Regions from separate parts of the Serratia bockelmannii genome, predicted to be linked through region 4. Evidence: predicted binding sites of a transcription regulator. Region 4 holds the regulator's gene; each other region holds the start of a gene.
The links. The regulator Fur, encoded in region 4, represses iron uptake genes when iron is present. The targets are predictions, from matches to a motif close to ATAATAATGAGAACNACTATCAA.
Positions count from the first base shown of each region.

Region 1: feoA (ferrous iron transporter A) is a predicted target of Fur. The motif match lies at 3,447-3,469, and genes of this name have one in related genera.
Region 2: exbB (tol-pal system-associated acyl-CoA thioesterase) is a predicted target of Fur. The motif match lies at 2,463-2,485, and genes of this name have one in related genera.
Region 3: ACSJLU_RS17730 (Nramp family divalent metal transporter) is a predicted target of Fur. The motif match lies at 6,211-6,233, and genes of this name have one in related genera.

Region 1 covers NZ_CP196512.1:4,890,909-4,898,426, reverse strand. The annotation lists gene ACSJLU_RS23310 (YdgH/BhsA/McbA-like domain containing protein) at 161-445, shown strand; gene ACSJLU_RS23305 (FeoC-like transcriptional regulator) at 487-726, opposite strand; gene feoB (Fe(2+) transporter permease subunit FeoB) at 726-3,041, opposite strand; gene feoA (ferrous iron transporter A) at 3,104-3,328, opposite strand; gene ACSJLU_RS23290 (Tex family protein) at 3,935-6,268, opposite strand; gene greB (transcription elongation factor GreB) at 6,426-6,899, opposite strand; gene cbpA (curved DNA-binding protein) at 7,130-7,518, shown strand, end outside.
Region 2 covers NZ_CP196512.1:4,458,509-4,466,026, reverse strand. The annotation lists gene ACSJLU_RS21220 (LysR family transcriptional regulator) at 1-112, shown strand, start outside; gene ACSJLU_RS21215 (DedA family protein) at 123-785, opposite strand; gene metC (cystathionine beta-lyase) at 931-2,127, opposite strand; gene exbB (tol-pal system-associated acyl-CoA thioesterase) at 2,559-3,536, shown strand; gene exbD (TonB system transport protein ExbD) at 3,540-3,962, shown strand; gene ACSJLU_RS21195 (substrate-binding domain-containing protein) at 4,018-5,061, opposite strand; gene ACSJLU_RS21190 (glycoside hydrolase family 32 protein) at 5,083-6,492, opposite strand; gene ACSJLU_RS21185 (sucrose-specific PTS transporter subunit IIBC) at 6,492-7,518, opposite strand, start outside.
Region 3 covers NZ_CP196512.1:3,712,495-3,720,012, forward strand. The annotation lists gene ACSJLU_RS17705 (multidrug/biocide efflux PACE transporter) at 4-456, opposite strand; gene ACSJLU_RS17710 (LysR family transcriptional regulator) at 555-1,424, shown strand; gene ACSJLU_RS17715 (alpha-keto acid decarboxylase family protein) at 1,421-3,082, opposite strand; gene mgrA (L-glyceraldehyde 3-phosphate reductase) at 3,271-4,260, shown strand; gene ACSJLU_RS17725 (DUF2502 domain-containing protein) at 4,484-4,894, shown strand; gene ACSJLU_RS17730 (Nramp family divalent metal transporter) at 4,936-6,171, opposite strand; gene ACSJLU_RS17735 (NupC/NupG family nucleoside CNT transporter) at 6,549-7,518, shown strand, end outside.
Region 4 covers NZ_CP196512.1:1,214,186-1,221,703, reverse strand. The annotation lists gene fldA (flavodoxin FldA) at 240-779, shown strand; gene fur (ferric iron uptake transcriptional regulator) at 1,109-1,555, shown strand; gene ACSJLU_RS05790 (beta-N-acetylhexosaminidase) at 1,802-4,459, opposite strand; gene chiQ (ChiQ/YbfN family lipoprotein) at 4,473-4,799, opposite strand; gene chiP (chitoporin ChiP) at 4,845-6,248, opposite strand; gene glnS (glutamine--tRNA ligase) at 6,826-7,518, opposite strand, start outside.

The sequences.
Region 1 (7,518 bases), 1.5 Mb from region 4:
ACCGCGTGCGGCGATTTTCATTTTGGCGTTTCGTCTCTGGGAAACAGGCCCCGTCAGGGAAAGCAACGAGGCCTGAGGATGTCGCGGCAGCCTGCGGTACTACGCATGGATCCTTGACGGCTTTCATAACAGATAAATTATCCATTGAGAGGTTAGTGTCATGAAATCATTGAAGATGATTATTGCAGCGGCAGTGCTGGGTTCGGTGTCTTTCGGCTCCATGGCGGCAACCCTGCTGACCAAGGAAGATCTGGATAAGAATCCGGGTAAATACGAGAAGATCGGCACCGTCACCACGACGGCGGAAACCACGTCACCGATGGATGCCAAGGAAGAGCTGTCCAAACTGGCAGACGAAAAGGGCGGTCAATACTACGTGATCCTGGCGGGCCGCGAACACGGTAAATTCAGCGCCATCGCCGAAGTTTACAAAGACAAGCAATAAGCCTTGAATGGCAAGGGGCGCCGCTGCGGCGCCCCTGATCGTCAGGCCTTCAGCCGGTAGAACACCGTGCTGCATCCCTGGCCCTGCGGGCAGCTTTTGCAACTGCCGCTCAGACAGGCGCCGCCATCCTGTTCGATACGTTCCACTTTCCCCATTGCCGTCAAACGATCCAGCATCGCCTGCACCAGCGGCAACGGCGTCGCCAGCGATTGGCTGAGCTGCTGCGCCTGGGCGCTGCCGCGCAGCGCCAGCGCATCGCGCACCTGCAGCAGCCTGGCCATCAGTGACAGCTCCCTTTGGCGCTCTGGCAACAGGCCGCCGGCGTGGCGTTGCCCAGGCGCACCGTGACGCGGCTGCGTGCCCGGCGCAGGCCGAACAGCACCAGCAGGTTCACCAGCACCACCGCCAGGATCGCCGTCAGGCTGTACTGCGGGTGTTGGTTGAAGGTCGCCGCCTGATAGAACAGCGTCGCCAGCGAGTAGGCCACGTTCAGCCCCCACAGGATAGAGAAGGTCATCCAGCCGCGGCTTGATTCACGTGCGATGGCGCCCATCACCGAAACGCAAGGCACGTACAGCAACACGAAGATCAGGTAGCTGTAGGCGGAAATGCCGGAGCCGAATTTGCTGCTCATCACGCCCATCGAACCGACGCCCATCTCGCCGTCGCCCTTGCTGGCTTCGATCGGGTTGGAGAGCACGCTCAGGCTGAAGGTATTTTTCAGGCCGTCCCAGGTTTCCTGCAGCGCACCGCCCAGCTCATCGAGCAGGTTGAAGTTGGCGGCGTCGAACGCCTCTTTGTTGATGTGCTCGGCGGTATACAGCGTATTCAGCGTGCCGACCACCACTTCTTTCGCCATCGCGCCGGTCACCAGACCGACGGTGGCCTGCCAGTTATCGCTGTGGACGCCCATCGGCTGCAGCAGCGGCGTCAGCACCTTGGAGACCGAAGCCAGCGCGGAGTCGTTGATGTTGTCGACCGTTTTGCCGCTGAACGAGAAGCTGTTCAGGCCGCCGATGAATATGCTGGCTACCACGATCACCTTACCGGCGCGCAACACGAAGCCTTTCAACCGCTGCCAGGTTTGCAGCAGCAGGCTTTTCAGGTGCGGCACGTGGTAAACCGGCAGCTCCATGACGAACGGTGAGGCTTCGCCGCGCATGAGGGTATATTTGAGTACCAGGCCGGTCAGGATCGCCACCGCGATGCCGAGCATGTATAGCGAGAACACCACCCCAGCACCGTCCTGGCCGAAGAAGGCGGCGGCGAACACCGCGAAGATCGCCAGACGGGCGCCGCACGACATGAACGGCGCCATCATGATGGTGATCAGGCGCTCGCGCTGGGCGTCCAGCGTACGGGCGCCCATGATGGACGGCACGTTGCAACCGAAGCCGACGATCAGCGGCACGAAGGATTTGCCCGGCAGCCCGAGCGCCTGCATCAGGCGATCCATCACGAACGCCGCGCGCGCCATGTAGCCGGAGTCTTCCAGGAATGACAGGAACAGGTACATCATGCCGATCTGTGGCACCAGCGGCAGCACGGTGTTGATGCCGCCGCCGACGCCCTGCGCCAGGAATACGGTCAGCCAGCCGGGGAAGTGCAGGGTGTAGCCGAGCCACTGAATGCCCTGAATGAAGATCGCCGCCGAGCCGATATCGAAGATCGGCTGCAGCGCGCCGCCGATATTGATCGCCAGCAGGAACATCAGGTACATCACCAACAGGAAAATCGGCACGCCCAGCCAGCGGTTGAGGATCACTTTATCCAGCATATCGGTCAGGCGGTTGGGCATCGCCTGCTGCGAGTTGCTGACCGCGTCGCTCAGGGTGGCGATAGACTGGTAGCGCGCGTCGGCGATCACCAGCGCCGGGTCTTCTTGCTCCTGCTGTTGCAACGTCTGAATGGCCGCAGGCAGCAGCGCGACGGCGGGACCGGCCAGCCGGTGGCTGTAGATGTCGCCCTCCAGCATCTGCAATGCCAGCCAGCGGCGTTGCACCGCCGGCAGCGTTTGCGGCATGGCGTCGCTTAGCGTGGCGACCGCTTTCAGCAGCAACGGCGGGTAGTTCACCAGCGCCTGCTGCTCGTTGATGCGATGATTGTCGATCATCTGTTTCAGCACGCCGATGCCGTCGGCGCGGGTGGAGATCATCGGTACTACCGGGCAGCCGAGGCGCGCCGACAGCGCGGCGACGTCGATATCGATATGCTGGCTTTTGGCGATGTCGAGCATGTTCAGCGCCACGATGCAGGGGATGCCCAGCTCCAGCAATTGCAGCGTCAGGTAGAGGTTGCGCTCCAGGTTGGAGGCGTCGACCACGTTGATCAGCAGATCGGCGTCGCCGCTCAAAATGTAATGGCAGGCGATCTGCTCATCGAGCGACGTTTGCTCTGAAATGGTGGTCAGGGAGTAGGTGCCGGGCAAATCGACTAGCCGCACGTCGGACTGCGGGGTGGTGAAATGGCCTTCTTTGCGTTCGACCGTCACGCCCGCCCAGTTGCCGACCCGTTGGCGTGCGCCGGTCAGCTGGTTGAACAGCGTGGTTTTGCCGGAGTTCGGGTTACCGATTAAGCCGATGGTGAGTTTTTTCATAGTTCAGCGTGTCGTCTTCAAGGAGAACAGCGCCGGCGCAAGAGCGCGTCGGCAAACGGAGGTCAGGGCTGGCCGTCGAGCTGCAGCAGCGCCAGATCCTTCTTGCGCAGCACCAGGCTGACGCGGCGAGTTTTAATTTCTATCGGATCGCCCAGTGGCGCGACGCGCACTACGTCGAATGAAGAGCCAGGCAGCATGCCGAGCGATAACAATTTCTGGCGGTAGGCCGGCGCAATTTCACCGGAAAAGCCGACAATCTTATACGTGCGTTTAGGTTGAAGCTGCATGTGATTAACCTTCCGGGTGCCGATGAACATCGGGCTGATGATAATTGGACGTTGCCGGCGAAAATGCCACGCCGTCGGCGGTATTCATCCATAAGGTCATGCAATAAAGTAAGCGCAAATAATAGTAATTATCATTATCGCGTTCAATACAAAAAGTAAGGGTATTGTAACCAATTATTATGGTGACGGCAGTTTTTAATGGCGTTGTCTTGATTAACGATGTTTTATCACTGCTTGCACTTGGGAACAAATGAGAATGGCGAGTTAAATCAGTTACGTATTTGTAGCCGAGTTTTCTCGTTTGCAAATATCGATGGCTTTTTCCCTTTATTTATTTCCGCTGAAAGGCAATTCGATAACATTATTCCACCGTAATGCGAGCGGTAACCATTTGTGTTTCTCTCACAATTCGCGAGATGAAAAATGCGTGTTAACGGAGTTGTTAATAAATGGCTGCAGAAGGCATTTTTGTTGCCTGAATAATGGGAGGGTGGTCACGCAGGAACGGGAAATAAAAAGATGATGGTTTATTGAGACGGGTCAAGAAATGCAGCAAGTTTTATTCATCAGAAAGGGCGGAGCAGGCTCCGCCCTATTGGCTCTGACTTAGCGTTTCTTGCCGAATGCCGCCGCCAGCGCGTCGCCCATGGCGCTGTTGCCGGCCGGCGCCGCATTGCGCGGTTTGGCCTTGTTGCCGCCTGCCGAACGGTTGGCGTTGTCGCGTGCCTGTGCCGGCGCGTTGCCGCCGCGGCGCGGTGAACCTTCGCCCGGTTGCTCATCCAGGCGCATGCTCAGCGCGATGCGTTTACGCTGCAGATCGACTTCCATCACCTTCACTTTGACGATGTCGCCGGCCTTCACCACGGTGTGCGGATCTTCGACGAACTTGTCCGCCAGCGAGGAGATGTGCACCAGGCCATCCTGATGCACGCCGATATCCACGAAGGCGCCGAAGTTGGTGACGTTAGTGACCGACCCTTCCAGGATCATCCCCGGCTGCAGATCGTTGAGGGTTTCCACGCCTTCGGCAAAGGTGGCGGTTTTGAACTCCGGACGCGGGTCGCGGCCCGGCTTCTCCAGCTCTTTCAGGATGTCGGTGACCGTCGGCACGCCGAACTTGTCGTCGGTGAAATCGACCGCTTTCAGGCTGCGCACCGCCGAGGCGTTGCCCATCAGGTCCTGCAGCGCCTGCTCGGTGGCGGCCAGGATGCGCTGCACCACCGGGTAGGCTTCCGGGTGAACGGTGGAGGCATCCAGCGGATTGTCGCCGTGGTTGATGCGCAGGAAGCCGGCGCACTGTTCGAAGGCCTTCGGCCCCAGACGGCTGACTTTCAGCAGCTGTTCACGGTTGCTGAAACGGCCGTTCTCGTCGCGCCAGTTGACGATGTTCTGCGCCATCATGCGTGTCAGGCCGGCCACGCGGGTCAGCAATGGTACCGATGCGGTGTTCAGATCGACGCCGACGGCGTTCACGCAGTCTTCCACCACCGAATCCAGCTTCTTCGCCAACTGGCTCTGGCTGACGTCGTGCTGATACTGGCCGACGCCGATGGATTTCGGATCGATCTTCACCAGCTCCGCCAGCGGATCCTGCAGGCGACGGGCAATGGATACCGCGCCGCGCAGCGACACGTCGAGATCCGGGAATTCCAGCGCCGCCAGTTCTGACGCGGAGTACACCGATGCGCCCGCTTCGCTGACGATCACTTTCTGCGCCCGGACGTCGCTGAACTGCTTTTGCAGGTCGAGATAGAAACGCTCGGTCTCACGCGAAGCGGTGCCGTTGCCGATGGCCACCAGCTCTACATTGTGTTTGATGCACAGCGCCGCGACGATGGCGGCGGCTTTGGCCGCTTGCCCGGTGTGCGGATAGACGGTGTCGGTGGCCACCAGTTTACCGGTCGCGTCGACCACGGCGACTTTCACCCCGGTGCGCAGGCCTGGATCGAGGCCCATGGTGGCGCGCATGCCGGCCGGCGCGGCCATCAGCAGATCATGCATGTTGCGGGCGAACACGTTGATCGCTTCGTCTTCCGCGCGCTCGCGCACCGTGCCCATCAGCTCGGTTTCCAGGTGCAGCAGCACTTTGATACGCCAGGTCCAGTTGACCACCGCCTTGCGCCAGGCATCGGCCGGGGCGTTATTCAGACGTAGGTTGAGGTGATTGATGATGATCAGCTCCGCCTGGCTTTCGCGCGGCGCTTCCTCAAATTGCGGATCGGCGTTCAGCGCCAGCTGCAGCACACCTTCGTTGCGGCCGCGGAACATCGCCAGCGCGCGGTGCGAAGGCACCTGGGAAATCGGTTCGTGGTGATCGAAGTAGTCGCGGAACTTGGCGCCTTCGTCTTCCTTGCCCTCGACCACTTTGGACACCAGATGGGCGTTTTTCCACAGGTAGTCGCGCACCTTGGCCAGCAGCGCGGCGTCTTCGGCGAAGCGCTCCATCAGGATATAGCGCGCGCCGTCGAGGGCGGCTTTCACGTCCGCCACGCCCTTGTCGGCGTCGACGTAGCGTTCAGCCAGCTGTTCCGGCTGCTGTTGCGGATCCTGCCACAGCGTGTCCGCCAGCGGTTCCAGACCGGCTTCGATGGCGATCTGGCCACGGGTGCGGCGCTTCGGTTTGTACGGCAGGTAGAGGTCTTCGAGTTCGGTCTTGCTCAGCGTGGCGTTGATCGCCCCCGCCAGCTGTTCGGTCAGTTTGCCCTGTTCATCGATCGACTTCAGGATGGTCTGACGACGATCTTCCAGTTCACGCAGATAACCCAGGCGGGTTTCCAGCTGGCGCAGTTGGGTGTCGTCCAGGCCCCCGGTGACTTCCTTACGATAGCGTGCAATAAACGGCACGGTATTACCTTCATCCAGCAGACGGATGGCGGAGTCGACTTGCTCCGGCCGGGCCTGCAGTTCTGTTGCAATAATGCGGCTCAGTGGGTCATTCATAGGTCTGGTATCTGTATTGAGAACGGTGAATAAACAGGGGACAGTTATACGGATTGATCGCGGAAAATGCCAGTGGAGCGGGCCGCCGCCGCGCGGCCGCGGCGTGGAGAACAGCTCAGGCGGCGGCGTTGGCGGCGGTTCGGAAAAAGCTGAAAGCTTACTTCGGGTAGTTTATCTCATTTACGTACCACTGTGCCTCGCCCAGCGGCGTATTGACGGTGGCGATGTCCCCGACCTCTTTTTTCAGCAGGGCGCGCGCCATCGGCGCATCGATGGAGATGTAATCCTTGCGGCCGAAAATCTCGTCGTAACCGACGATGCGAAAGCGTTTGGTCTCGCCGTCGTCATTCTCCACCTCCACCCAGGCACCGAAGAACACCTTGCCTTCCTGCTGCGGGGAGTAATCGACGATCTTCAACTGCTCCAGGCATTTGGTCAGATAGCGGACGCGGCGGTCAATTTCGCGCAGCCGCTTCTTGTTGTACTGGTAGTCGGCGTTTTCGCTTCTGTCGCCCAGGCTGGCGGCCCAGGTCACTTTTTTGGTCACCTCGGGGCGCTCTTCACGCCAGAGGTAATCCAGCTCTTGTTTGAGCTTGTCATACCCTTCACGGGTTATCAGTTGAGTTCTCATCGTGATTTATCTTTATGGGGCCACCGCCACAGTGTACGTGAATGCGGGGGGCTTTAGAAATGGCGCGCGGGCCTGCGCCTTGTCGCACGGTTTTTATTCAGTTTGCGCAGCTTTTAACAATCGGGAGTATGCTTAGCGATAGCGGAAAAGGAATGTGACGAAAGGAGGATATCTGGCGAGAGAGACAAGGAATTTTGGCGCACAACCCAACACATTGAAGGTATTACCGCATGGAATTTAAAGATTACTACGCCACGATGGGCGTTGAGCCCAACGCCGATCTGAAAACCATCAAAACGGCCTACCGCCGGCTGGCGCGTAAATATCACCCTGACGTGAGCACTGAAGACGACGCCGAGAGCAAGTTCAAGGAGCTGGCCGAAGCCTATGAGGTGCTGAAGGACGACGAGCGCCGCGCCGAGTACGATCAGATCCGGCTGCACCGCAACGATCCGAACTTTGGCCGCCAGGCGCGCGGCGATCACGGCGGCTATCAGCAGAGCGCTTCATGGCACGGCGGCGGCGCCGACGCGCAAGACTTCTCCGACTTCTTCGAGAGCATGTTCGGCGGGCGTGCGGCGGGCGGGCACCGCTCCGCTTCGCACTCGCACGGCGGGCA
Region 2 (7,518 bases), 2.0 Mb from region 4:
GCATGCGGTATGGCCACACACGCCCCACCTGCCGCTGAAGGTGCGGCTGGCGGTGGATACGCTGGTGAGCAAGTTGCCCGCCAGTCTGGCGTTGGTCGAGAAGGCGCTGTAGTGCGCCTGGATCAGGAGGAGGAGGCGCGCTTTTTACGCCAGATCACCAGCATGGCGCCCAGCAGGCCGACGAACAGCAGCAACAGCGGCAGCAGCATCAGGCCGGTCATCACCTGGCTTTCGTAGCGTTTCACCAGAGGGATTTGGCTGAACGCGTAGCCGAGGCCGACCAGCGCGCAGACCCAGATCGCCGCACTCAGCCAGTTGAACACCTGGAAGCGCGAACTGTTGAGCCCGGAAATGCCGGCCATGGTCGGCAGCAGCGTGCGCACGAAGCCGAGGAAACGGCCGATCAGCAGCGCCGTCAGCCCGTGGCGATTGAACAGGTTATGAGCGCGCTGGTGATATTGCGCCGGCAATTGCAGCAGCCAGCCTTTCACCAGGCCGGTGTGGCCCAGCCAGCGGCCCTGGATATAGCTCAGCCAACAGCCGAGGCCGGCGGCGGCGGTCAGAATCAACAGGGTGGGGGCAAAGCCCATCACGCCTTTGGCGATCAGCGCACCCGACAGCAGCAGCAGGCTGTCGCCGGGGAGGAAGGAGGCGGGCAGCAGTCCGTTTTCCAAAAACAGGGTGGTGAAAAGCACGGCATAAACCACCCAAATCACGCTAGGATCGGCGAGGGCGATAAAGTCCTGCTGCCAAAGCGCATGAATAATCTCTCGTAATACATCCATTTTATGTCCTGTTGCATGCCGGTTGCGCCCGGGGTCACGTTCTCCAGGATGCGGCGGTTACCGTATCTGACAGTTATCCGGTTAGTGTACCGCTAATAGCTTAAGCCGACATTAAACGAGACGAAGAAAATTACCGGAATCCGCCTTAGCGCACGCCGTTGAGGCGATCGAAACCGGCCGCCAGATCGGCGATCAGGTCTTCGACGTTCTCCAGGCCGATGTGTATGCGCACCAGCGTGCCGGAGAAATCGACGCCGCCCGCCGGCCGGATGGCTTCCAGCTCTTCCGGCTGGTTGGCCAGGATCAGCGACTCGAAGCCGCCCCAGGAGTAGGCCATGCTGAAGTGGCTGAAGTTGTCCAGGTAAGCGGCCAGCTGCGCATCATCCAGCCGCTCTTTCAGCACGAAAGAGAACAGCCCGTTGCAGCCGTTGAAGTCGCGGCGGTAGAACTCGTGGCCCTTGCAGCTGGGCAGGGCTGGGTGATTGACCGTCGCCACCTCCGGCCGTTCGGCCAGCCAGTTGGCGACCTCAATGCTGCTGCGCTCGTGCTGTTTCAGGCGCACGCTCAGGGTACGCAGGCCGCGGCTTGCCATGTAGGCGGTGTCGGCATCCACCATCTGCCCCATCAGATAGGAGTACTCGCGCAGCCGATCCCAACAGCGCGCGTTGGCGACGGCGGTGCCGAGCATGTAATCGGAATGGCCGATCAGGTATTTGGTGCCGGCCTGAATGGAGATATCGATGTCGAAATCCAGCGCCTTGAACAGCACGCCTGCCGCCCAGGTGTTGTCGATCATGATCACCACCTCCGGCGCCACGGCACGAATGGCCTGCACCATGGCCGGGATATCCTGCACTTCCAGAGTGATGGAGCCGGGGGATTCCAGGAACACCACGCGGGTATTGGGTTGGATCAACGTGGCGATATCGGCGCCGATCAACGGATCGAAATAGGTGGTGCTGACGTTCATGCGACCGAGGATGTGAGTGCAGAAATCTTGGGTCGGTTCGTACGCCGAACCGGTGACCAGCAGGTGATCGCCGGCGCCGACGAACGACAGGATCGCATTGGCCACCGCCGCCGCGCCGCAGGGGTACAGCACGCAGCCGGCGCCGCCCTCCAGCTCGACCATCGCATCTTGCAGGGCGAAGTGGGTCAGCGTGCCGCGTCGGCCGTAAAACAGCTCGCCGTGGGCGCGTTGCGCGGTGGCGTGCTTTTTGGCGGCGACGGAGTCGAAGACCAAAGAAGAGGCGCGTTGCGTGACGGGATTGACGGAGCCCTGGGTGTAGCGTTTGCCGCGGCCGGCGCCGATCAGCGTGGTTTCGATGTGTTTTGACGTCATGGTACCTGGCTCACCTCTGGTTGCTCTGCACGTGCCCGTTTACGATAGCCCTTACGTTAGCATGAGTTGATATAGCCATCCAGACGTTTTAACTTCTGGATATAGAAACGGCTATAATTGGCTGTCAGCGGCGCATTTCTCGCCTCATCCTTCTGCCGAGCGGCGAGAGAGAAGCCCATTCATCGGTCGAGACGTCGTTCGGCAGGGTGGTCTTGTTGCACCGTTGTGGGAGAAAAGTAACGAAATAACCCCATAAAAGGAGCGTTTGGCGGTGAACGGGCGCGGATTGGCGCTTTGCCGCGGGGCTGGCTAAAATTTTCGCGTTTATTTGGTAAATAATAATGAGAACTACTATCAATCCCCGGTTGGTTTGATATGATCGCACGCTGAATTATTCCTTAATTTTGATCGGTAATGGGTGGAGGCACAGCGTGAAAACGGCTGGCAAGAATTTAAATCAAGGATCGTTCGGTCAGGGCCGGGCGCAGTGGGGCAAGGCCTTTGGCCGCAGCCTGATGGCTTCTATGGTGCTGGTTGTGGGGCTGGCCGGCAGCGCGCAGGCAGCGCCGGCGGCCAATCCGGCCGTTACCGAAAGCGTTGCGCCGACCACCGCGCCTGCACCTGCAGCCGCTGCGCCGGAAAGCATCACGCCGGTGAACCCGGCACCGACGATCCAGCCACCGGAAACCCGCGGCATGGACCTGTCCATTTGGGGCATGTACCAGCACGCCGACGCGGTGGTGAAAGCGGTGATGATCGGCCTGGTGCTGGCGTCTATCGTGACCTGGACCATTTTGTTCGCTAAAGGCAGTGAACTGCTGCGCGCCAAGCGCCGTCTGCGTCGCGAGCAGTTGGCACTGGCCGAAGCGCGCTCGCTGGATGAAGCTTCCGAGCTGGCGCAAAACTTCTCCCCGGAGAGCGTCAGTGCGGTACTGCTGAACGATGCGCAAAATGAGCTGGAGCTGTCTGCGGAATCCAACGACAACAACGGCATCAAAGAACGCACCGGTTTCCGTCTCGAGCGCCGCGTGGCGGCCTACAGCCGTAACATGGGCCGCGGCAACGGCTTCCTCGCCACCATTGGTGCCATCTCGCCGTTCGTCGGCCTGTTCGGTACCGTCTGGGGCATCATGAACAGCTTTATCGGCATCGCCCATTCGCAGACCACCAACCTGGCGGTCGTGGCGCCGGGCATCGCAGAGGCGCTGCTGGCGACTGCGATGGGCCTGGTAGCGGCGATCCCTGCGGTCGTTATCTACAACATCTTCGCCCGCGTCATCAGCGGCCATCGCGCCCAGGTAGGCGACGTGGCGGCGCAGGTCTTGCTGCTGCAGGGCCGCGATCTGGATCTGGCCGCAACGGCGGAAGCCAAGCGCTCACAGCACGCACACCAACTGCGGGCGGGGTGAGTCATGGCGATGCGCTTAAATGAAGATCTGGACGACAGCGGCGAACTGCATGAAATCAACGTGACGCCGTTTATCGACGTCATGTTGGTGCTGTTGATCATCTTTATGGTGGCCGCGCCGCTGGCAACGGTAGATATCCGCGTCGATCTGCCGGCCTCCTCCGCCAAACCGCAGCCGCGGCCGGAGAAACCGGTGTTCCTGTCGGTGAAGGCCGACAAGCAGCTCTACGTTGGCGATCAGCCGGTGAATGCCGATCAGCTGACTTCGGTGCTGGATCAACGCACTCAGGCGAACAAAGAAACCACCATCTTCTTCCAGGCGGACAAGAGCGTGGACTATGAAACGCTGATGAGCGTGATGGACACCCTGCGTAAAGCCGGTTACCTGAAAGTGGGGCTGGTGGGCATGGAAGGTGCCGCCAAGTAGCGGCAGCACAACGATAAAGGGCGCTCAGGCGCCCTTTTTTATTGATACTGAGATATCACTCCCCGGCTAACAACGCCCGGGAACCGGCATGACGCCAGTGGATACGGCCCGGCAGATAAAGCGCATGCTGTTCCAGCGGCCGCTCGTCGATGAGCGCGGTCACCTGGTCGAAGCTATGCTGCGCCAGCGCCCGGCAGTCTTGCGCGACCGTATCTATCTTCAGCGTCATGCAATCGAACAGGTAGTGATCGTCGAAGCTGCACAGGTGGATATCGCTCTCCATCAGCTGATGCTGCGTCAGATAACGCAACACCCCTTCCAGCAGGCCACAGGCGGCGGTGAACAGCGCTTTGGGCGGACGCCCCAGCTGTGCGCACAGCTGAGCGAACATCTCGTAACCCGAACTGGGGTGGTAGCTGCCGTTGATGATCCATTCCGGTTTGCACGTGATGCCGGCGCGCTCCAGGCCAAGCTGGAAGCCGGCGAGGCGATCGCGGGTCGGCGAAATGCGCGGCTGCCCGCCGAGAAAATAGATCTCATCCGGATGTTGGCGCGCGACCTTTTCCACCAGGTCGGCGGTCGCATTAACCGAGTCGGTGATCACCAGCGGCAGTTCGGAGCCGGCGATCAGGCGGTCCATCTGCACCACCGGTAGCCCGGCGTTGATCTTCTGGTATTCGGCATCGTTCAACTGGCTGGAGGCGACGATCAAGCCGTCCACCTGCCGCTGTACCAGACTGTTCACCGCCATCATCTCCTGCGCCGGGTTTTCATCGGTGCAGGCGATCAGCAGCTGCAGACCGGCTTCGCGGCACAGCGTTTCCAGCTCGCGCGAAATCACCGCAAAGCCGTAGTTGGTCATCTCCGGCACCACCAGCCCCAGCGTGTGGCTGCGGTTGGAGCGCAAAGAGCGGGCGTGGATGCTGGGCTGATAATGGTGTTCGTGCGCCAGCGCCAGAACGCGGTCGCGGGTGTCGTCGGACACCCGATATTCCTTGCTGCGGCCGTTCAGCACCAGGCTGGCGGTCGATTTCGACACCCCGGCCAGCGTGGCGATGTCACTGATGGTAATGCGTTTATTTTTTTTCACTGACGCCATCTGAAGTCATCGGAGGATGCGTCATTCTAGCATGCATGGCGTCAGCGGCCAGTATTCCAACGCCAGCGGCGCGCTTCCGGACAGCCGCAGTTGCGGCTCGCTGGCCGGGAAGTAGCGCGCGCTCATCACCGCCTCGCCGCGGTTGATGAAGATCTCCACGCTGGAACGATCGAACAGCAACTGCAGATGCGTGACCGGGCCGCGCCAGTAACGGTGCTCCGGCTGGCCGTCGGCCAGGGAAGCGCGCGTCAGCTGCAGCCTTTCGCCGTCCCAGTTCAGCGTCATTGCCTCGCCAAACGCGGCGCTGAACGCGCCCTGCGGCGTTAGCTGCAGCTCCGCAGTCCCCAGCGCATAGGCGGGGGCATCATCGGCACGGCCTTGCCAGCCTGCTCGCTCGCCGCGCAGCTGTTGCAGCTCGCGCGCCGGGCGCTGGTGGAGGCGGCCATGCCGCAGCGACAGCTCGCGCGGGCAGGTCATGGTGTGGATCCAGCCGTAACGGCGCGTCGGATGGGCTTCTTCATCTTGCTCGGGCACGCCCATCCAGCCGAACAGCAGGCGGCGGCCATCTTCCGCCAGCGTCGTCTGCGGTGCATAGAACTCGAAGCCGGCGTCCAGCTCGCGAAATTCGCCGTGGCTGAAGGCCGGCTGCAGGTAATCCAGCTTGCCGAGCAGATAGCCGGCCTGATAACGGTTGAGATAGCGTTCCGGCTGCGGCGCCAGCCCCTGCGGGCAGCAGATCAACACGTCGGCGTCGTCCAGCGAGAACAGGTCTGGGCACTCCCACATGTAGCCGAATTCACCCAGGTCGTGCAGGCCGGAACCGGCGATCTCGCCCAGCGGTTGCCAGGCGCGCAGATCGCTGGAACGAAGCAGCAGCACCTTGCCGCGATCCTGCAAGTCACGCGCGCCGAGCACCATGTACCACGCATTCTGATGACGCCACACTTTGGGATCGCGTACGTGCCCGCTGTAGCCGTCCGGCAGCGGCAGCACCGGCCCGAGCTTGCGGTATTCGCCCCGATCGCTTTCCTGAGCCAGGCATTGATAGGCAGTGCGTGAGCCGTCGGGGAATTTCACATTGCCGGTGTAGATCAGCGTGATTTTATCTTCCGCCACCACCGCCGAGCCGGAATAACAGCCGTGGCTGTCGTAACAGGCACCTGGTGCCAGGGCGAGCGGCTGATGCGCCCAACGCAGCAAGTCGGTCGACTGCCAGTGTCCCCAGCACTTGTTGCGATGATCGCAGCCCAGCGGATTCCACTGATAGAACAGGTGATAAACGCCGTTGTGCTGGATGAAGCCGTTGGGATCGTTCAGCAGGCCAACGCTGGGCGCCAGATGCCAGGCCGGGCGGTGCGGATCGCGCAGCGCGCGTGGCTGGCCGTTCATGACCGCCTGCATCGCCTGTTTGATTAAGCTGAGTTCTTCCATCATTGCGCGTCCGTTTTATATTTCAACAGGAGGGAGAGTATGAAGGCGGTGCCAAACGCGATCGCCAGGCCGATGATATAGCTGACCAGCGAACTGGCCTGCACAATCGCCATGCCAGGGATCGCCGTCAGCCCGACCGCGTTCATACCGACGTGATTGGCCACCACCCAGGCGCCGCCGAGCGCGCCGCCCGCCAGCGCTGCCAGGAAGGGTTTCACGAAGCGCAGGTTGATACCAAACAGCGCCGCCTCGGTGATGCCGAGCATGGCGGAAAAGGCGGAAGGCACCGCGATGGCTTTGATTTTGGCGTCGCGGGTTTTGAAATACACCGCCAGGCAGGCGCCGCCCTGAGCGATGTTGGCCATCGACCAGATCGGCAGCAGGAAGTTGACGCCGATAGTGGGGTTGCCGAGCAGCCCGGCCTCTACCGCGTGGAAACTGTGGTGAATACCGGTGATGACGATAGCGGAATAGAGGCCGCCGAACAGCAGCCCGGCGAACCACCCCGCATGGGCGATCAGCGTGCTGAGCACGAAGGAGATGCCGTCACCCAGCGCGCGGCCGGCGGGGCCGATAAACAGCAGGGCGACAAAGCCTGAGATGACCACCGTCAGGAACGGCGTCAGGATCAGATCGAGCGCGTTGGGGATCACTTTACGCAGCCGTTTCTCCAGCAGGCTCATGAACCACACCGTCAGCAGCACCGGGAATACGGTGCCCTGATAGCCGATCATGGCGATGTCCAGCCCGAAGAAGTTCATGGTGTGGAACCCTCCGGCGACGCCCCAGGCGTTGGTCAGCGCCGGATGCGTCAAAATGCCGCCGAGTGTGGCGCCCAGGTAGGGATTGCCGCCGAATTCGCGTGCGGCGGTGAAGCCGATCAGAATCGGCAGGATAATGAACGCCGCCGAGCTGAACATATCCAGCATGATGAACAGCGCGCTGTTGGCATCGGCCCAGCCGTAGGTTTTCACCATGCCGAGCAACCCCATCAACAGGCCGGAAGCGACGATCGCCGGGATGATT
Region 3 (7,518 bases), 2.5 Mb from region 4:
GCCTTATTTGGCGCCGGAATTGATCGGCTGGCGCGCTTCGAACCAGCGCTGGCGCAGCGTGTCGTACAGCCAGTTATAGGCCATGGTGTACGGCAGGAAGAACAGGAAGAAACCGATTTCCAGCATAAACGCCTGCGCCCAGGAGATACTCAGCATCCAGGCGGCGATCGGCACGCCGATCAGGATAAAACCGGCTTCAAAGCCGACGGCGTGCAGCGCGCGCACCTTCAGGTTACGCACCACCCGGCTGGCCGGCCACAGGCGGTCGAACACCGTGTTGTAAACCATGTTCCACAGCATCGCGACGGTGGAGAGCATCACCGCCAACGCACCGACCTGCACCATTGAGCGGTTCAACAACCACGCGCCCAGCGGGGCGCAAACCATCACGGCGATGGCCTCGAAACCGACGGCGTGGACGATACGTTCAATGAGAGACTTGTTTTGCAGTTGCATACATCACCTTTTTTTCAACAGTTGTTGCGAAAGCCAGGTGATTATCATCGTTTTTTTGGGTAGATTAAAAATAGGTTCCATCGATAAAGTAGATACATATGCACTATTCACCGGAAGCGTTACAGGCGTTCGTGGAAGCCGCCGCCCTCGGCTCATTTTCCGCCGCCGCGCGCAAGCTGCGTAAAAGCCAATCCACCGTCAGCACCGCCATCGCCAATCTGGAGGCCGACCTGGCATTGACGCTGTTCGATCGCAGCGCGCGCCAGCCGGTGCTCACCGCCGCCGGCCGCAAAGTGCTGGGGCATGTACAGGCGATCCTCGCGGCCAGCGAACGGCTCGACGCCCTGAGCATTCAACTGGCGGGCGAGGTTGAACCGCGCCTGAGCATGGTGTTTTCCGATACCTACCAGCCCAAACATCACGATCGGTTGATGCAACTGTTCGAACAGCGCTACCCGGAAATTGAGCTGGAATGGATGATCGCCGAGGAAGGCGACGTTATCGATCTGCTGCAAAGCGGCCGCGCGCATTTGGGCATGGTGGAAGTGCAAAAAAGTTATCCGCCGGATATCGCCTTCTCCCGGCTGCCTGAGCAGACCGAAATGGGGCTGTTCGTCGCCCATCAGCATCCGCTGGCGCAGGTCGCCGCGCCGACGCCGGAGCAGTTGTCGAGCACCCGCCAGCTGATCCTGAATACCTACACCGGCGCCGAAGCGGCCAGACAGGGTGGCCTGGTCTGGTCGGCGCCCAGCTATCTGCTGTTGCTGGAGATGGCGGAACAAGGATTCGGTTGGGCGGTGTTGCCGCACTGGCTGGTGCAGCAATACGGCCACGGCAGGCTCACCCAGCTGCGGCCGCGCGGCTGGCCAAAACTGATTTCGGTGGATGCGGTATGGTCCAAACTGACCCCGCCGGGCCCGGCGGGGTTCTGGATGCTGGAGCGCCTGCTGGGCGATACCCTGCCTTAAGCGGCGGCGTTGCGTGCCTGAATGGCGCGTGAGACGGTATCGAGCAGTTCCGGCATGTCCATCTTCGGCAGCATCACTTCAATAAAGGCCAGCCGATCATCGTCCGCTACCTCGCGCAGCGCCTGGCGCAATCCGTCCGGATCGCTAACCCGCAACGCCTTCACCGGCCGCTCACCGGCCAGCGCCGGCGGCAACTGCGTCCAGTTCCAGTGCGCGATGTCGTTATAACTTTGCTCCGGCCCGTGGATCGCACGCTCGATCGTGTAGCCCTGATTATTCAGCACGAAGATCACCGGCTTAAGCCCGTCGCGCAGCATCGATCCCAATTCCTGTACGGTCAGCTGCGCGGCGCCGTCGCCGATCAGCAATACTGCCCGCCGCTGCGGTTCGGCGATCTGTACGCCAAACGTCGCCGGCAGGGTATAGCCTATCGATCCCCAGAGCGCCTGCACGATCAGGCGGCAGCCACGCGGCAACGTCAGCGCCGCCGCGCCGAAACAGGCGGTGCCCTGATCGGCCAGCACGATATCCCCGGGCCGCAGGAAATCCTGTATCTGCCGCCAGAAGGCGTGCTGAACCAGCCCTTCCCCATCGGCTTCCGGCAGCGTTGGGCGGACGATCGGCGGCAACGGCCAGCGTGACGCCAGAGACAGGCTCAGGCGGTGCAGCGCCTGCACCGCCTCGCGCATTGGAATGCGGCTAAAGCGCTGCCGCCCAACCCAGGCTTCGAACGGCTGAATATCGATGCATTTTTCCACCGGCAAATGATGCGTGAAACCGGCAGTGATGGTGTCGGTCAAACGCACGCCGACGTTGATCACCACATCGGCGTTTTCGATAAGCTGTTTCACCGCCGGATCGCTGGCGCCGCCGCAGTAAGTCCCGACAAATCCGGCTCGGTTCTCATCCAGCACGCCTTTGCCGAGCAGCAGCGTAGCATGCGGAATGTCGACCTCCTGCATCCACTCGTCCAGCGCCGCTTCGGCGCCGAAGCGATCGGCCAGGAAGTCCGCCAGCAGCGATACCCGCCGCGCCGACAGCAGCTTTTCGCGCGCTGCGGCGATAAATGCCTGCAATGCGCTGCGCGACAGTCTGGCCTGACGCAACATCAACGGCGCCGGTTTGGCCGACAGCGGCGCTTGTGCGACGTCGCTGGGCAACATCAGGTAAACCGGGCGATGTTCCAGCAAGGCGACGCCCATCAGGCGGTCTATCTCCACGGCGGCGTTATCGGCGGTCAGGTTAGCCTGTGCGACGGTCACCTCTTTGGCTATCCGGGCGAAGTGGGTAAAGTCGCCATCCCCCAATGAATGGTGCAGCAAATCACCGGCGCGCTGGGCTCGCTGCGCCGGCGTGCCGACCACGTGGATCACCGGCAGGTATTCGGCGTAGCTGCCGGCCACCCCGTTCAACGCGCTTAGCTCGCCGACGCCAAACGTGGTGAGCAGCGCGGCCGCCGGTTTGCAGCGCGCGTAGCCATCGGCGGCGTAGGCGGCGTTCAATTCGTTGGCGCAGCCTACCCAGGTGATTTGCGGATGAGCGAGAACATGATCAAGAAATTGCAGGTTGTAATCCCCCGGCACGCCGAAGAAATGACGGATGCCGATTTGGGCCAGACGATCGAGAAGATAATCGGCCACCGTATAGGTCTGAGTCATGATCATCACCTGTCTGCAGCTGGAGCGATTATCTTAATTATCGAAGATGCCGTTCAAATTTCGAACAAACGCTCCGGCATCGAACGGCAACCTGGCGTTACATGCCGGCGCTGTGATCGCTCCCCCGGCAGCGTGGTGTGGAAACGTATACACTCAAAGCACTTCACCTCTCGCCGACAAGGATAACTATGTCCTACCAAGCCTCCCCTACGCGTTATCAAGATATGGAATACCGGCGCTGTGGCCGCAGCGGGCTGAAGCTGCCCGCCGTCTCGCTCGGGCTGTGGCACAACTTCGGCGACGCCACGCTGTATGACAACGCCCGCGGCCTGATCCGCTGCGCCTTCGATCGCGGCATTACCCATTTCGATCTGGCCAATAACTACGGCCCGCCGCCCGGCGCCGCCGAGGAGAACTTTGGCCGCATTCTCAACGCCGATCTGCGGGCCTGGCGCGATGAGCTGATCGTCTCATCCAAAGCCGGTTACACCATGTGGCCCGGCCCCTACGGCGATTGGGGCTCGAAAAAGTACCTGGTCGCCAGCCTCGATCAGAGCCTGAAGCGCATGGGATTGGAGTATGTGGATATCTTTTACCACCACCGGCCGGATCCGGACACGCCGCTGGAAGAAACCATGGCGGCGCTGGATTTGTTGGTGCGCCAGGGCAAAGCGCTGTATGTCGGCCTGTCCAACTACCCGGCCGAGCGCGCGCGGCAGGCGTTCGACATTCTGCAGCGGCTCGGTACGCCGTGCGTGATCCACCAGCCCAAGTATTCGATGTTGGAACGCACGCCGGAGGCGGAATTGCTGGATACGCTGGCGGAGCATGGCGTCGGCTCGATCGCCTTCTCGCCGCTGGCGGGCGGCCTGCTGACCGACCGCTACCTGCACGGCGTCCCGCAAGATTCCCGCGCCGCCAGCGGCAGCCGCTTCCTGCAGCCGGAGCAGTTGACCGACGAGCGGCTGGACAAGGTGCGCCGCCTCGATGCGCTGGCGCGGCAACGCGGGCAGAAGCTGTCGCAGATGGCGCTGGCCTGGGTGCTGCGCGGCGATCGCGTTACCTCGGTGCTGATCGGCGCCAGTAAGAATGCGCAGATAGAAGACGCGGTGGGCATGCTGGCCAATCGTCACTTCAGTGAAGAAGAGCTCGCGCAGATCGAGAAAATCTTATTGTAATCGTTTACAAATTCCGCCGCTCAATCGAGCGGCGAGACTCCAGAAAAATCTCAAATCTTGGCCTCCCGCACCGTTTTCAGAGTGGCTCTCAGATTCAACCCTATGCGCTGGCGCTATGATGCCGATATTGCAGCAAAATAACGATAAGGCCGCTTTTTTAAACTGATGAACGCGCTTCATAAAGTGACAAACGGCCAAGCCGCGCAAGCGGGAAGGAGAAGCCATGTTTAAACCTCTGCTCTTGGCCGCCATCTTGGCGGCGACGGTACTGCCCGCCGCACAGCAAGCACACGCCGAAGGGATCAGCATCGATCTGATGCCGGGCGTTTCACTGCGCATCGGCGATCAGGACAATCGCGGCCGTTACTGGGACGGTTACGACTGGCGCGATCGCGACTGGTGGCAAGGCCATCAGGGGCGCTATCTCGGCGACCGCAGCCGTCGCGGTTACTACTGGGACGGCTATCGCTGGCGCGACCGCGACTACTGGCGCAAACACTATTACTATCATGAAGGACGCTATCGTAAATACGACAAGCATTACGATAAGCACCATTGGAAGAAAGAGAAAAAGCACCACCACGATCATGACCGCGATCGCTGGCGCCGCCACGGCGATGACGACCGCGATTAACGACGACGGGCCGGCGTAATGCCGGCCCGCGTTTTTTTTGCCTACAGCACGCTGCCGATCAGCAGGTAGCCGTTCAATCCCACCACCACCAGTACGATCAGCTTGCCCAGGTTTTGCACCAGCGGGCCGTTGACCATTTCCCCCATCAGCGCCCGATTACCGGTGAAAGCCAGCAGCGGCACCAGCGCCAGCGCAATGCCGAAGCTGAGCAGCACCTGACTCAGCACCAGAATGCGCGTGGCGTCCATTCCCAGCATGATAACGATAAACGACGGCAGCATGGTCACCGCGCGACGCAGCCACAGCGGGATATGGAAATGCACAAACCCCTGCATCACCACCTGCCCCGCCAGCGTGCCCACCACGGTAGAGGAGAGACCGGCGGCCACCAGGCTCAGGCCAAACACGGTGGCGGCGGCTTGCCCGAGCAGCGGTTGCAGCGTCAGATAGGCCACGTCGAGATCGGCGATACCGCTGTGGCCGCTGAAATGAAACGCGGCGGCGGCAGTGGCCATCATCGCCAGGTTGACGAAACCGGCGATGGTCATGGCGACGGCGACGTCGACTTTGGTGGCGGCATAGCGCTCCGCCTTATCGTGCTCACCGCCGACTTGGGTAAGCGACGAATGCAGATAGATCACGTGCGGCATGATGGTGGCGCCCAATACCCCGGCGGCCAGAAATACCGCGTCACCGTTGGGCAGATCGGGCAGCGCCATCCCCTTCAGCAGCGGCGAAAGCTGCGGCTGAGAGAATGCCAGCTCGACGATGTAAGCGGCGGCGACGAATAGCAGCAGGCCGCCAATCACCCGCTCCAGCGGCTTTTGCCCGCGTTTTTGCAGCATCAAAATTAAAAAGGTGGCGATGCCGGTCAGCACCGCGCCCTGCAACAGGGAAATCCCGAGCAGCAGCTTGAAGCCGATCGCCGCGCCGATAAACTCGGCCAGGTCGGTCGCCATGGCGATGATCTCCGCCTGCACCCAATAGGCCCACACCGCCGGCCGCGGAAAGCGATCGCGAATGTGCTCAGCCAGGTTTTTTCCGGTAGCGATGCCCAGCTTGGCAGACAACAGTTGGATCAGCATCGCCATCACGTTGGCCCAGACCACGACCCACAGCAGGCTGTAGCCGAACGAGGCGCCGGCCTGGATGTTGGTGGCGAAGTTACCGGGATCGATATAGCCGATAGCGGCGATGAAGGCGGGCCCCATCAGCGAGAGTTTGATTTTTCTGGCGGAGCGACCGGGGGTGGTTTCAACCACGCGACTGTTCAGCATATGTTGAACCCTTACTGAAATTACGTTTATCTCCACTCTATATAAATGATAATAATTATCAAGCGCATTTAGAGCGGTAAAACTTATCTCTGTAATAGCCAACATTAATGGTTTTATCGAAGGGTCCGACACCAAGCATGCCGATTTCCGTGCTTTTGGGATGGGATTTTAGCTGCAATACCCCTGAAAGACAGGTTAGCACAAGAATACGAATTTCCTATCTCTGCGTTAACATCTTGATTTTTTATGCTTTTGCGCAACACTTTAGGAGAATTCCCGCTATGATTTTCCATATTTGCAATAGAAGTCTCGTTTTTAAACGTAGCGTTACATAAAATGACAGCCGAAATTCAGCCTGCCTCAAATTTGGAGCAAACATGTCCCATATTGCGCACTTTGCGTTGGCGATAGTAGTGGTGGCGATCCTGGCCCTGTTGGTGTGCCGCGATCGTAAAAGCATCCGCATTCGCTATGTTATTCAATTACTGGTTATCGAAGTACTGCTGGCCTACTTTTTCCTGCATTCGGAAGCGGGTTTGGGCTTCGTAAAAGGATTCGCCGCGCTGTTTGACAAACTGCTCGGGTTTGCGGGACAAGGGACTGATTTCGTGTTCGGCGGCATGGGCGACAAAGGCCTGGCGTTCTTCTTCCTGAAGGTGCTGTGCCCGATCGTCTTCATTTCGGCGCTGATCGGTATTCTGCAGTACATCAAAGTGCTGCCTTTCATCATCCGCATTATCGGTACCGTGCTGTCGAAAGTGAACGGCATGGGCAAGCTGGAGTCGTTCAACGCCGTCAGCTCGCTGATCCTGGGCCAATCCGAAAACTTCATCGCCTACAAGGATATCCTGGGCAAGATGTCGGAAAAGCGCATGTACACCATGGCGGCAACCGCGATGTCTACGGTGTCCATGTCTATCGTCGGCGCCTACATGACCATGCTGGACGCCAAGTTCGTGGTGGCGGCACTGGTATTGAACATGTTCAGCACCTTTATCGTGCTGTCGCTGGTCAACCCGTACGACACCAATAAAGAAGAAGAGCTGCATCTGGGCAATCTGCACGAAGGCCAGAGCTTCTTCGAAATGCTGGGTGAATACATCCTGGCCGGCTTCAAAGTAGCGATTATCGTCGCCGCGATGCTGATTGGTTTCATCGCCCTGATCGCCGCGCTCAATGGCGTATTCAGCGCTATCTTCGGCCTGAGCTTCCAGGAAATCCTCGGTTACTTCTTCTATCCGTTCGCCTGGATCATGGGCATTCCTAAACACGAAGCCCTGCAGGTCGGCAGCATCATGGCCACCAAGCTGGTTTCCAACGAATTCGTGGCCATGATGGAGCTGCAGA
Region 4 (7,518 bases):
GCGTTAAGGACAACGCCGGATCGACCCCGCTTTTCTTCATTCTCCGGCATCGCATAAATGCGATAAAACCCCGGCGCCACTTTCTGGCATGATACGCATTTACCGGTAAGAGACTGCGCCTGTCGGCGCCCGCCCCGGAGGCGAAAGGCTCTTGCCATGGCATCATTTTAATCGGCGTCAGCGGCGGCAGTGCTGGCATCGAGTAATGCAATTACTTGAATTTAAAGGTTATACGCGATATGGCTACTGTAGGCATTTTCTTTGGCAGCGACACTGGCAATACCGAAAACATTGCCAAAATGATCCAGAAAATTCTCCAGAAACAGTTTGGCGACGACGTCTCTGAAGTGCATGACATCGCTAAAAGCAGCAAAGAAGACCTGGAAGGGTTCGATATCCTGCTGCTGGGTATCCCGACCTGGTACTACGGTGAAGCGCAGTGTGACTGGGATGATTTCTTCCCGACGCTGGAAGAAGTCGACTTCAACGGCAAACTGGTGGCGCTGTTCGGCTGCGGCGACCAGGAAGACTACGCGGAATACTTCTGTGACGCGATGGGCACCATCCGCGACATCATCGAACCGCGCGGCGCGGCCATCGTGGGCCACTGGCCGACCAAAGGCTACCACTTCGAGGCCTCCAAAGGTCTGGCGGACGACGATCACTTCATCGGTCTGGCGATCGACGAAGACCGTCAGCCGGAGCTGACCAACGAGCGCGTGGACGCTTGGGTCAAACAGATTGTCGAAGAGCTGAGCCTGGCCGATATCGTCGGCTAAACCCCGGCACTGGCGAAAGGTTGAACAAAGGCCCTGTAAAGTGCATAGTGTGCCGACAGGGCCGTCATCGGCAACAGGGATTGCTGCGATAGAAGCTACAGATTTGTAACTTCCCACCCCGTCACGGTAGACTGAGATATCGGTTTATCCCATCCATCAAGGCGTTGCATGCAAAACATGCAATAGTGCAATTATATCTTTGTTAACAACCGGCGGTTTCCATTTAGTACAACCGGTTCTATAATGAGACGCATTAACTCTTTGTGCCGACCGATGCCACAGGCGAGTACGCCTCAACTTGATTAGCATAGTAACAGGACTGAATTCGCATGACCGACAACAACATCGCATTGAAGAAGGCCGGCTTAAAAGTCACGCTTCCGCGACTCAAAATCCTGGAAGTACTGCAAAATCCGGAATGCCATCACGTCAGTGCGGAAGATTTGTACAAAAAACTGATTGATATGGGCGAAGAGATCGGGCTGGCAACGGTTTATCGCGTACTGAACCAGTTTGACGATGCGGGCATTGTGACACGTCACAATTTCGAAGGCGGCAAGTCCGTGTTCGAGCTGACCCAACAGCATCACCACGATCACCTGATTTGCCTGGACTGCGGCAAAGTGATCGAATTCAGCGACGAATCCATCGAAGTGCGCCAGCGTGATATCGCCAAGCAGCACGGTATCAAGCTCACCAACCACAGCCTGTACCTGTACGGCCACTGTGAAACCGGTGACTGCCGCGAAGACGAAACGCTGCACGACAAGAAGTAAGCCCTGACCGGCTATGAAAAACCGCCTCACACCGAGGCGGTTTTTTTATGCCCGCCGTACAGCAGACAAAAAAATCCCCGGACAAGCCGGGGGAAAATCATGTCATGAAATATCACAATTGCAGCGGCACAGCGACTCCACGTACTACTCTCACTACAACGTCCGCCCTACGCCGACACGCGTGGGCGAACGCATTCCCCCTTCGTTATACGGCCGCCGCCAGGGCAGCGGGCCGTTGCACCGGGCTTAGACCTTCTCGGCGCGGCTGTAGCGTTTGCCGTCCGGGCTGACCGAACGCACCTGCACTTCACCGGAGATCGCCGGCTTGGCCTTGGCATCATAGCGCTGCCACTGCTTGCCACCGTCGGTGGAGTACTCGATGCCCAACCCCGGCAGCGCGATATTCGCCTCCAGCTTGCCGCCCGCTACGCGTGCGCCCGGTACCGGCAGACGGTAAGCGACGCCGCCCTTGTCCAGCTTGGCCAGTTCACGCTGGCCCAGGATATTGGCAAAGCGCAGCCAGTCTTTCTCCAGCGTCTTGGTATCGACAAAGTGGGTTTCCCCGCCTTTGTATTCGCGGCCGGCACGATAGTCCTGCTCCCAACCGGCGCGGTGCCAGGCGCGTTCTGCCACCGAGAGCGCGCGCGGGAAGATCATGTATTCCATCTGCGGGTCGGTGCGCTGGGTTTCGCTCCACAGCTGAGCGGACAGCCCGTAGGCGCCCGGCCACGGCTTGTCGCTCTTGGCGTTGAAGTGGTTGCCATCGCGATCGACCGAGGTTTCCGCATTCTGCGGCATGTTGTCCGGCGCGAAGCTGAACACCTTGCGTTCGTCGCTGAAGCGGGTACCCCAGTAGTAACCGCGCTCGTCCGGGTTCACCTCGTAAGGGAAGTCCATATAGACGTAGTCCGGGTTGGAGACCACCACTTCATACCCTTTATTGGCCCAGTCGTTAACGCTATCGAAACCGCCCCAATACAGGGTGTCCCAGAAGTTGACGCCCACGCGCGAGGTGGCGAACGCCTTCGAACTCTCGGCGTCTTTCAGGCCGTCTTGCCAGGCCTGCATTCTGTCGATGCCGTGCGCTTTCACCAACTTGCTGACCTCTTGACCAAAGTAGCTCGGCAGGTGCTCCATGTCGGCCACTTTGCCCTCTTTGATCATCACCTGGCACACCTGAGACTTGGCCCACGGCTTGTCTTCATTGCTCTGGTCAATGATGCCTTTACCCGGTTCCGGTTTCGCCTTGTCGGTGTAGCCGGCGCCCAGGCGGATGTTTTTCGCTTCGTCGCCGCCGAAGTGCCAGGTCTTGATCGGCTGGCCGGCTTCTTTATGCATCTGGGCAATCTCGCCAATCACCTTGTCGACAAAGCGCTGGGAGGAATCCAGGCACGGGTTCAGGTAACTCTGACGGTTAAAGAACTGCACGGAGGTGGTATTGGAGGTATCGGTCGGATCCACCAGGCGGAACTCGTTGGCCTCCTGCTCTTTGCCGGCGGCATGCAGTTTCTTGTAGCGCGCTTCCATCGAGACCACCGCCGCGCGGGCGTGCGCCGGCATGTCGATCTCCGGGATCACCTCAATCTGGCGCGCCTGGGCGTATTTGATGATGTCGATGTAGTCCTGACGAGTGAAGAAACCGCCGTAGACATCCGGCCCCTGGCCGTACTGCGGCAACAGGCAGGTGGTTTCGCTCAGATCGTGGCAGCGCTGGCCGCCGACTTCCGTCAGCTCCGGCAAACCGGGGATCTCAATACGCCAACCTTCGTCATCGCTCAGGTGGAAGTGGAATTTGTTGAGCTTGTAAGCCGCCATCTGATCCAACAGGCGCAGCACCGCATCCTTCTTATGGAAGTTACGCGCCACGTCGAGGAAAATGCCGCGATACTGGAAGCGCGGCGCGTCGCTGGCGTCGAGCGTAGCGATCTTGCCGCTGCCGTCGCTCGGCACTAACGACAGGATAGACTGCAGCCCGTAGAACACCCCGGCCTGATCGAAGCCGATCACCCGCGCCTCTTTCTTGCCAATTTTCAGCTCATAGGCGCCCGGCACCGCCATCGCGCCTTTAAATTTGCCCGGCTGGATGTCGGTTTTGATCGGGTAACCGTTGGCCTGAACCGGCACGCCCAGCAGCGCGAAGCGCTGGTTGACGACGTCCGCCGCCGGCTTAACCAGCGTGCTCAGATCCGGCGATACCCCTTTGCGCAGATCGACGTCCTGCGCGTGAACCTTCACCTGCATCGGCGTCGGCACGATCTGGCCGCGCAGCGCACCGGCAGGCAGCGTCTGCAGATCGGCATTGCTGACAAAGCGCGAAGCCGGCGTCATCAGAATGTTTTTGTCGTCCTTGGTGCGCTTCCACTGGTCGCCGGTGAACGGCGCCACAAACTGATCCAGGTTTTCGGTGTCGGTATTCGCCAGCATTTTCGGCTTAGCGTCGCCGGAGGTGGCATACCAGCGCGGCAGGAAGTCGTTTCTGAACAGCTGCCAATATTCGGCGACCACCGGGATTTCCACCGCCTTACCGGCCGGGAAGCCGCTGAATTTGGCGGTCGGCTCCAGCTTGTACAGATCGCCGGTGAGGTGAGCGATCTTGAACTGGTCGTTGTCTACCCGCAGGGTCTGGCGCGGGCTGTGGAAATAGATGACCCAGTCTTTGCCGTCGATCGCCTGGCCGTCGTTGCTGAGGGTGAACAACACCCGGTTGCAAGAGGCCCAGTCAGCGCCCAGCGCCGCGCAATCCACGCCGTTTTCGCCGGCGCGGTTATCCAGCATTTTCACGTTCAGCTTCAGCTGGCTAAGCTGATCCACCAGCTGTTGATCGGCCATGGCGCTCCCCATGCCGCCCAGGAATCCCATCGTTGCCGTCAAGGCGGCAAGCGCGCTCAGTTTGAATGCGTTCATCTTCTTATCCTTCTTAATTATTGTTATCGCGAATTTCTTGCCACAGCTTGCCGCACTTGGCGTCGTAAGCCTGACCGTTACCGCTGTGCACCGCCATAATGCAGTTCTGATAATCCATCACCCGCACCGTTTCCTGCGCGGCGAACTGCTGGTGCTGCTTCTCTTGTTTCAGCACGTTCAGCACCGCCTTACAGGGCTGCAGACGCTCCGGCGAGCCTTCGGCAGTGTTGATGCAGGCGCTGTAAGCCTGCTTCAACTTGGCGTCTTCCGGCGGCGCGGTGGGTTGCGCGCAGGCGCTCAGGGCCGCAGCGGCCGCCAACATCAGCATGATTTTTTTCATCGTTGAATTCCCTTAACTGCCCCGGCGGCGAGGCCGGGGAACGCATCAGAAGATGGTGAATGGCGCGATGACCATGAACTTGACGTCTTTCTCGTCCTGGAAGATGTTGCCGTAACCGCCGCCCCAGCTCGGGATGTTGGTGTGGTTGTCATACTGGGTGTAGTGCAGTTTGATCAGGGTGCCCTTGGCGCGCCCTTCCTGGATGGTATACATCGCGTCCAGGCTCCAGGCGCTCTCTTTCAGGCGCTGGCTCTGATCGTAGATCGGGTTGGTGCTCGGCTTGGCGTCCCAGGCGTAAACGTAGGAGCCGCCGACCGCCATGCCCGGCAGGTTCCAGTTGCTGAGGTCATACATCACGCCGGCGTACACCGCTTTCTCGCCGTTGGCGTTAAAGTCGGAGCGGTTATCCCACCACACGTCCAAACGACCGTTGGACGAAGCGTAGGTCGGGGTCATGCGCTGCAGGAAGAAGCCCTGGTTGCCTTCCGCCTTGACCATGGTGCCTTCCAGACGCCAGTTGAACTGCCCGGTGGTGTAACCGAAGGTCAGCGCCTGCAGCCAGGCCAGACCGTCGTAGATGCTGTTCGGATCGTTCTTGTCGCTGATGCGGTCTTCCGCACCGTAGAACTGGTAACTGGTGGTCAGCGGGTTGCCCAGCAGATCGAATTTGTAAGACGCCTTGGTGAAGTATTGATTCACATACCCCTGTGCCTGGCCGAAGGCAGCTTCCAGCACCAAATCGTTTTTGAAATCGTACTTGGCGCCCAGCGAGTGCAGGTAGGAGACACGGGTTTTCTTATCGTTCTGGCGGAAGTCATCCACCTCGATATGCCACGGCGCCTTGTATTTGTCGGCCCACATGTAGGAGAAGCTCAACGCGCCGGCATCGCCGTAATCGAACTTGGCGCCGGCTTCAGCCCCCTGATAGGTGCCCGGCATAAAGCTCCAGTGCGGCGCCAGCAGGGTTTGGCCGCTCGGCTGAATATAGCCTGCGCGCGCCCAGACCGGGCCGTATTTGAATTTGGCGGCGGCTTTGTACAGGCTCACGCCGCCTTTGTCACCGGAATAGTCTTCGTCGTAGGTACGGTTTTTAGAGGAGAACGCGATCTCGTTCGGGTGGCCGCTGGCGCTGGATTCCGCCAGCTCGATGGCGGTAAAGGCGCCGACGTCCAGACCGAACATGTCCCAGGCGTAGCCCGACGCGAAATCCAGGCTCAGGTTGGCGGTGGAGTGCGACAGATTGGTGGTGTATTGGTTGTAATCCTTGCTGTCCGGATTGAGATCTTTACGGTCGCGCTCACGTTGCCAGTAATAAATGCCGCCGGTCAGCGTGGAATCATCGATAAACCCTGCGGCTTTCGCCTCAGGCGCCATGGCAAACCCTGTTCCCAACAGCGCGCCCGCGACTGCGAGCGCCAGCGTTTTACGCTGAGCACCGTGCGTACCCATAGTGAAATTCCTCTTTGACTTAACTTAAAAGTTGCAGCCGCCTGTGTTCACCACTGCCCTGCACGACTGCCAATAAAAAACCCGAACGGGTAAAAAATATTGCCGACGAGATGTTATTCCCACAGCACTAATTGCTACAGACAGACTATTTTTCGCGACGCGAATTATCAAATGAAAAATGCGGAAGATTTGTCAAAGTATGACAAGGAGCACATATCAGTGATATTTTGTTACGCCGGCGATCATGGAAGGTGTCGAATAAAAAATTCAATTAAATCAGAATAAATTGAGATACAAGGTCAACCAGAGACGATTAATGGTTTCAGCCTGACTAAATTCGTCAGGCAGACGATAAAAATTGAGAGCGCTCTCTAAATGAAATTAATTCGCATCACGAATATATAAGTGAAAATTAAGATTAGTAAAGCCAATATCAGAAAACTTATGGCCTCACGCGCTGCGATTAATTAAACGCAGCCCAGATAAATGTGAGAGGAATAGATTATTCACTAAATCGCAGGTATAAAAAAGCGCGGCCTAAGCCGCGCTGATTCATTAATTTTCGAGGCTAATAAGATTAGCCTTCGATTTTCGCCCAGGTGTCACGCAGGCCGACGGTGCGGTTAAACACCAGATGCTCGGCCGACGAGTAACGGTTGTCGGCGCAGAAGTAGCCTTCACGCTCGAACTGGTAGGCTTTCTCCGGCTGTGCGGCCGCCAGGCTCGGCTCAACGAAGCCGTGCTTGATCACCAGCGATTCCGGGTTGATGGTGGAGAGGAAGTCCTCCGCCGCGCCCGGGTTAGGCACGCTGAACAGGCGATCGTACAGGCGAATTTCCGCCGGCAGCGCGTGCGCCGCAGACACCCAGTGGATCACGCCCTTCACCTTGCGGCCGTCGGCAGGATCTTTGCTCAGCGTTTCCGCATCGTAGCTGCAGAAGATGGTGGTGATCTCGCCCGCTTCGTCCTTCTCGACGCGCTCGGCCTTGATCACGTACGCATTGCGCAGACGCACTTCTTTGCCCAGCACCAGACGCTTGTACTGCTTGTTGGCTTCCTCGCGGAAGTCGGCGCGATCGATATAGATTTCGCGGCTGAACGGCACATCGCGGCTGCCCATTTCCGGTTTGTTCGGGTGGTTAGGCATGGTGACCATTTCCACCGCATCGCCCATGTTCTCGATGACGATTTTCACCGGATCCAGCACCGCCATGGCGCGCGGGGCGTTCTCGTTCAGATCGTCACGGATGCAGGATTCCAGCGCCACCAT